Regions from separate parts of the Acidovorax sp. HDW3 genome, predicted to be linked through region 1. Evidence: riboswitches for the same ligand, from Rfam matches in the RefSeq annotation. Region 1 holds a riboswitch; the other holds the start of a gene.
The links. Region 1 has a riboswitch for S-adenosylhomocysteine ahead of ahcY (adenosylhomocysteinase). Riboswitches for the same ligand answer to the same signal wherever they lie in the genome.

Region 1 (3,410 bases):
CGTCGGTCAGCTCGGTGAGCTGGGCGCCGACCTTCTTCAGGTGCAGGCGCGCCACCTTCTCGTCGAGCACCTTGGGCAACACGTAGACCTTGCCCACCTGGTAGGCGTCGGGGCGCGTGTACAGCTCGATCTGCGCCAGCGTCTGGTTGGCAAACGAGTTGCTCATCACGAAGCTGGGGTGGCCGGTGGCGCAGCCCAGGTTCACCAGGCGGCCCTTGGCCAGCAAGATGATGCGGCGGCCAGACGGGAAGATGACGTGATCGACCTGGGGCTTGATCTCTTCCCACTGGCAGTGTTCTTCGAGCTTGGCCACCTGGATTTCGTTGTCGAAGTGGCCGATGTTGCAGACGATGGCCTCGTTCTTCATGGCCGCCATGTGCTCAAACGTAATCACGTCGCGGTTGCCGGTCGTCGTCACGAAGATGTCGCACTTGTCTGCGGCGTATTCCATGGTCACCACGCGGTAGCCTTCCATGGCCGCCTGCAGGGCGTTGATGGGGTCGATCTCGGTCACCCAGACCTGGGCCGAGAGCGCGCGCAGGGCTTGGGCCGAGCCCTTGCCGACGTCGCCATAGCCCGCCACGCAGGCGACCTTGCCGGCGATCATGACGTCGGTGGCGCGCTTGATGCCGTCCACCAACGACTCGCGGCAGCCGTAGAGGTTGTCGAACTTGCTCTTGGTGACCGAGTCGTTGACGTTGATGGCGCGGAACTTCAGCTCGCCCTTGGCCGACATCTCGTTCAAGCGGTGCACGCCGGTGGTGGTTTCTTCCGTCACGCCCATGATCTGCGCGCTCTTGCGGCTGTACCAGGTGGGGTCTTGTGCCAATTTGGCCTTGATCGCGGCGAAGACGATTTTTTCTTCCTCGCTGCCCGGATTCGCCAGCACCGACAGGTCCTTCTCGGCGCGCTGGCCCAGGTGCATGAGCATGGTGGCGTCGCCGCCGTCGTCCAGGATCATGTTCGGGCCTTCGGCAGCGTCGCCCTTGGGGCCGAATTCAAAAATGGCGTGGGTGTAGTCCCAGTAGTCTTTGAGCGATTCGCCCTTGATGGCGAACACCGGCACGCCCGTGGCGGCGATGGCGGCAGCGGCGTGGTCCTGCGTGGAGAAGATGTTGCACGAAGCCCAGCGCACATCGGCGCCCAGGGCTTTGAGCGTCTCGATCAGCACTGCGGTCTGGATCGTCATGTGCAGGCTGCCGGTGATGCGCGCGCCCTTCAGGGGCTGCTGCGCCGCGAACTCCTCGCGCACCGCCATCAGGCCGGGCATCTCGGTTTCAGCGATCTTGATTTCCTTGCGGCCCCAGGCGGCCAGGGTGATGTCGGCAATGGCCGAGTCGTGGGCTTTGAATGCTGCGCTCATGGTGGCGTCCTCATGAAGAAGAATGAAAAAAGCCACGCGCCTGGGGGAGAGTTCACGGTTCACCGCACAGGACAGGCGTGGGTGAGCGTCGTTGCGAATGCAAGTCTCCCGAGCCTCACGCCCCGCTGTGCTGGGGACGCTGCAACGCTCCTCGGGAGGAGCCGGCAATTATACCGAGAGGGCCCTACCGGTAAAATCGCGCACCTTCACCCTCAAAAAGCCGCGCCCCACCCGGCCGTGCGCGCCCACCCAAATTCTTGCCACTGTGTCCCACGCCCCCGAAACCCGCCGCCGCCGCACCTTCGCCATCATTTCCCACCCCGACGCGGGTAAAACCACGCTGACGGAAAAGCTGCTGCTGTTCTCGGGCGCGATCCAGATCGCCGGCGCCGTCAAGGGCCGCAAGGCCAGCCGCCACGCCACCAGCGACTGGATGGAGATCGAGAAGCAGCGCGGCATCTCGGTGGCGTCGAGCGTGATGCAGATGAGCTACCGCGAGCACGTCATCAACCTGCTGGACACGCCCGGCCACAAGGACTTCTCCGAAGACACCTACCGCGTGCTCACCGCCGTCGATTCCGCCCTGATGGTGATCGACGCCGCCAACGGCGTGGAAGCGCAGACGCGCCGCCTGATCGAGGTTTGCCGCCAGCGCGACACGCCCATCATCACCTTCGTCAACAAGATGGACCGCGAGGTGCGCGACCCGCTGGACATCCTCGACGAGGTGGAACGCGAGCTGGGTATGCCCTGCTGCCCCATCACCTGGCCGGTAGGCCAGGGCAAGAGCTTCGGCGGCATCATCGACCTGCGCACGCAGAGCATGACGGTGTTCCAGCCCGGCAGTGAAAAACGCCCGGAGGATTTCGAGGCCATCCCTTTGAGCGAGGTGGACAAGCTGCGCGCGCGCTTTGGCCAGGCGTTCGACGACGCCATCGAGAGCATGGAGCTGGCCGTGGGCGCCTCCATCGCCTGGGACCACCAGGAGTTCCTGGCCGCGCGCCTCACCCCCGTGTTCTTCGGCTCGGGCGTGAACAATTTTGGTGTGCAGGAGGTGCTCAACGCCGTGGTCGATATGTCGCCGCCACCGGGCGCGCGCATCGCCTACCGCGAGGTGAACCGCGAGCGCGAGCAGGTCACCATCCACCCCGAGGACAAGGGCTTTACCGGCGTGGTCTTCAAGGTGCAGGCCAACATGGATGCCAACCACCGCGACCGCATCGCCTTCGTGCGCGTGGCCAGCGGCAAATACACCCCGGGTATGAAGATGAAGGTGCAGCGCACCGGCAAGGAGCTGCGCCCCACCAGCGTCGTCACCTTCATGAGCCAGCGGCGCGAGGCCGTCGATGAAGCCTACGCCGGCGACATCATCGGCTTCACCATCCACGGCGGCGTGCAGCTGGGCGACAGCATCACCGACGGCCCGGCGCTGCAGTTCACCGGCCTGCCCTTCTTCGCCCCCGAGCTGTTCATGACCGTGGTGCTGAAGAACCCGCTGCGCTCCAAGCAGCTGCAGCAGGGCCTGATGGAGCTGGGCGAGGAAGGCGCCATCCAGGTCTTCAAGCCCGATGCCGGCGGCAATATGCTGCTGGGCGCCGTCGGCCAACTGCAGTTTGAGGTGGTGCAGCACCGCCTGAAAACCGAGTACGACTGCGACGTGCGCCTGGAGAGCTGCCAGTACACCGGCGCGCGCTGGATCACCGCCGACACACCGGCCGAGCTGCGCGAATTCGAGGCCGCCTACCCGCTACGCCTGGCGCACGACGCGGCCAACACCCTGGCCTACCTGTGTACCAGCCCGTACGACGTGCGGCTGGCGCAGGAGCGGTTTCCGAAGATTCACTTCCATCCGCTGCGCGAACATGCGGGGCTGGCGCTGCAGGGGATGTGAAGCCATCTATGGCTCAGCGCCCGCAGGAGCAACTGCGACTTTTATTTTCAACCGTCTGGCTGGCCTGGATGCTAACGACAGCCATGCGGCAGGTCATCCGCTACTTCCCGCCGCCGGGAGCGGAACTCAATGGCGATGCCTATTGGACGTACCTGC
Region 2 (3,410 bases), 500 kb from region 1:
GTCGCTCAGGTTCCGGATGCCCTGCTGCGTCTTGAAGTGGAATTTGACCCAGAAGCGCTCGCCCGCCGCGTTCCAGAAGCTGTAGGTGTGCGAGCCAAAGCCGTGCATGTGGCGGTAGCTCGCCGGGATGCCGCGCTCGCTCATGACGATGGTGATCTGGTGCAGCGCCTCCGGGATGAGCGTCCAGTAGTCCCAGTTGTGCGTGCTGCTGCGCAGATTCGTGCGCGGGTCGCGCTTGACGGCCTTGTTCAGGTCGGGGAACTGGCGCGGATCGCGGATGAAGAACACCGGCGTGTTGTTGCCCACCATGTCCCAGTTGCCCTCCTCGGTGTAGAACTTGAGGGCAAAGCCGCGAATGTCGCGCTCGGCGTCGGCCGCGCCGCGCTCGCCGGCCACGGTGGTGAAGCGCGCGAACATCTCGGTCTGCTTGCCCACCTGGCTGAAGAGAGCAGCGCGGGTGTAGCGGGTGATGTCCTGCGTCACGGTGAAGGTGCCGAACGCGCCGGAACCCTTGGCGTGCATACGCCGCTCGGGGATCACCTCACGCACGAAGTTGGCCAGCTTCTCGTTGAGCCACACGTCCTGCGCCAGCAGCGGGCCGCGCGCTCCGGCCGTGAGGCTGTCGCGGTTCGTCGGCACGGGGGCGCCGAAGTCGGTGGTCAGGTGGGTGGCAGCGTGGGCGAAAGGGCATTGCTTGCGGGGGTCGGTCATGGGGCGCTCCTGGTGCGGGGGTGAAAAGAAGAGGCCGTTCACGGCTGCGCCCATGGTAGGAAAACCAGCCGCAAAAGAAAAATCAATTGAGCCAATGCCGGCGATATACAAAAACCATATCAAGACCGGTGCACGGTCAGCGTCTGCAGGCCCCAGTGGTGCAGCGCCCCGCGCGCCATGCGCTGCGCGTGCTCGGCCACGACCTCTGCTCGAACTTGTCCATGTCGGCCTCGGGTATGCCTTCCAGGCGCACCGTGAACCGGCCCTCGCCGGCCACCACATGCAGCGGCAGCAGATGCTCCTCGGCGCGCGGCGGGTGCGACAGGCGCCCGGCGGGGCCGCTCGCCACGGCCCAGTCGGCCAGCAGGCCGGGCTGGGCGGCGGCGCCAACCAGTGCGCCGTGATGAGCACGATGGCCTGCGGCCGCGCCGCGCGGTGCTTTGCAGGCGCTGGCGCTGGAGCAGCCGGCGCGCGATCTGGGCGGCATCCACGTCGTCTGGCCGGCGGCGCGGCACACGCCGGCCAAGGTGCGGGCGATGATCGACTTCCTGGTGCAGCGGCTGGGCACACAGCCGGAAGCACAGGCACGGCCCTGGCCGTAAAATCGCAGGCTTCGCCCCAAGGAGCGCTGCAGCAGCGCGGGTGCCGTCCGGCACGCGCTGTCAGGCTTGGGGTGGCGGCGGGAAGCGCCCTGCCGACGCGATGCAACGGCGCTCACCTGTCTTTTCTGCCCTCGGTTTTTCACAGGTGAGCCCATGTCTGCCGTTTCCGCACCCACCCTCCCCCCCATGAAGCTCTCCGGCCTGGAGCCGGTGTTCATTGGCGAGGGCAGCCTGTTCGTCAACGTCGGCGAGCGCACCAACGTCACCGGCTCCAAGGCGTTCGCGCGCATGATTCTCAACGAACAGTACGAGGATGCGCTGTCGGTCGCCCGCCAACAGGTGGAAAACGGCGCCCAGGTCATCGACGTGAACATGGACGAGGCCATGCTCGACAGCAAGGCGGCCATGGTGCGGTTTTTGAACCTGATTGCGTCGGAGCCCGACATCGCCCGCGTGCCGGTGATGGTGGACAGCTCCAAGTGGGAGGTGATCGAGGCCGGCCTGCGCTGCCTGCAGGGCAAGGGCATCGTCAACTCCATCTCCATGAAGGAGGGGGTGGACAAGTTCAAGCACGAGGCCAAGCTCATCCAGCGCTACGGCGCCGCCGCCGTGGTCATGGCGTTTGACGAAACCGGCCAGGCCGACACCTACCAGCGCAAGATCGAGATTTGCGAGCGCGCCTACCGCGTCCTGGTCGATGAAGTCGGCTTTGCGCCCGAGGACATCATCTTCGACCCCAACATCTTCGCCGTCGCCACCGGCATCGAGGAGCACGCCAACTACGCCGTCGATTTCATCGAGGCCACGCGCTGGATCAAGCAGCACCTGCCGGGGGCCAAGGTCTCGGGCGGCGTCTCCAACGTGAGTTTTTCCTTCCGGGGCAACGAGCCGGTGCGCGAGGCCATCCACACCGTGTTCCTGTACCACGCGATTCAAGCGGGCATGGACATGGGCATCGTCAACGCCGGCATGGTCGGCGTCTATGACGACCTGGAGCCCGAGCTGCGCCAGCGCGTGGAAGACGTGGTGCTGAACCGCCGCCCCGACGCCGCCGACCGCCTGCTGGAGATCGCCGAAGCCGCCAAGGGCGCGGCCAAGGACGACAGCAAAAAGCTCGAATGGCGCGGCACGCCCGAGCACCCCAAAACCGTGGGCGAGCGCCTGTCGCACGCGCTGGTGCACGGCATCACCGACTTCATCGTCGAGGACACCGAGGAGGCCTACCAGGACATTTGCGTTGCCAAGGGCGGGCGGCCGCTGCACGTCATCGAAGGCCCGCTGATGGACGGCATGAACATCGTGGGCGACCTGTTCGGCGCCGGCAAGATGTTTTTGCCGCAGGTGGTGAAAAGCGCGCGCGTGATGAAGCAGGCCGTGGCCCACCTCATCCCCTACATCGAGGAAGAAAAGCGCCAGCAGGAGGCGGCGGGCCTGGACGTGAGCAGCAAGGGCAAGATCGTCATCGCCACCGTCAAGGGCGACGTGCACGACATCGGCAAGAACATCGTCACCGTGGTTTTGCAGTGCAACAACTTCGAGGTCATCAACATGGGCGTGATGGTGCCCTGTCACGAAATTTTGGCGCGCGCCAAGGCCGAGGGCGCCGACATCGTCGGCCTCTCTGGCCTCATCACCCCCAGCCTGGAAGAGATGCAGTACGTCGCCGCCGAGATGCACAAGGACGACCATTTCCGCATCAAAAAAATTCCGCTCTTGATTGGCGGCGCCACCTGCTCGCGCGTGCACACCGCCGTCAAGATCGCGCCCAACTACGACGGCCCCGTGGTCTATGTGCCCGATGCGTCGCGCAGCGTGAGCGTGGCGCAAAGCCTGCTGGGCGAGGGCAAGGACGCCTACCTGGCGGAAGTGCAGGCCGATTACGACCACGTGCGCGAGCTGCACGCGAAGAAGAAAAAAGTGCCGCTGTGGCCTTTGGCGCAAGCCCGCGCCAACGCCACGCAACTCACCTACGCCCCGGTCGTGCCGCGCGCCCTGGGCCGGCGCGTGTTCAAGAACTTTGACCTGGCCGAGCTGGTGCCCTTCCTGGACTGGGGGCCGTTCTTCCAGACCTGGGACTTGGCAGGCGCTTACCCGGCC

Region 2: another riboswitch for S-adenosylhomocysteine. It lies ahead of metH (methionine synthase); the one in region 1 lies ahead of ahcY (adenosylhomocysteinase).

What each region holds. Positions count from the first base shown of each region.
Region 1 is NZ_CP049885.1:332,062-335,471, reverse strand. It holds gene ahcY (adenosylhomocysteinase) at 1-1,363, opposite strand, end outside; S-adenosyl-L-homocysteine riboswitch at 1,440-1,522, opposite strand; gene G7045_RS01450 (peptide chain release factor 3) at 1,629-3,254, shown strand; gene G7045_RS01445 (hypothetical protein) at 3,263-3,410, shown strand, end outside.
Region 2 is NZ_CP049885.1:2,984,979-2,988,388, reverse strand. It holds gene G7045_RS13880 (catalase) at 1-711, opposite strand, end outside; gene G7045_RS14775 (hypothetical protein) at 848-1,198, opposite strand; S-adenosyl-L-homocysteine riboswitch at 1,326-1,434, shown strand; gene metH (methionine synthase) at 1,467-3,410, shown strand, end outside.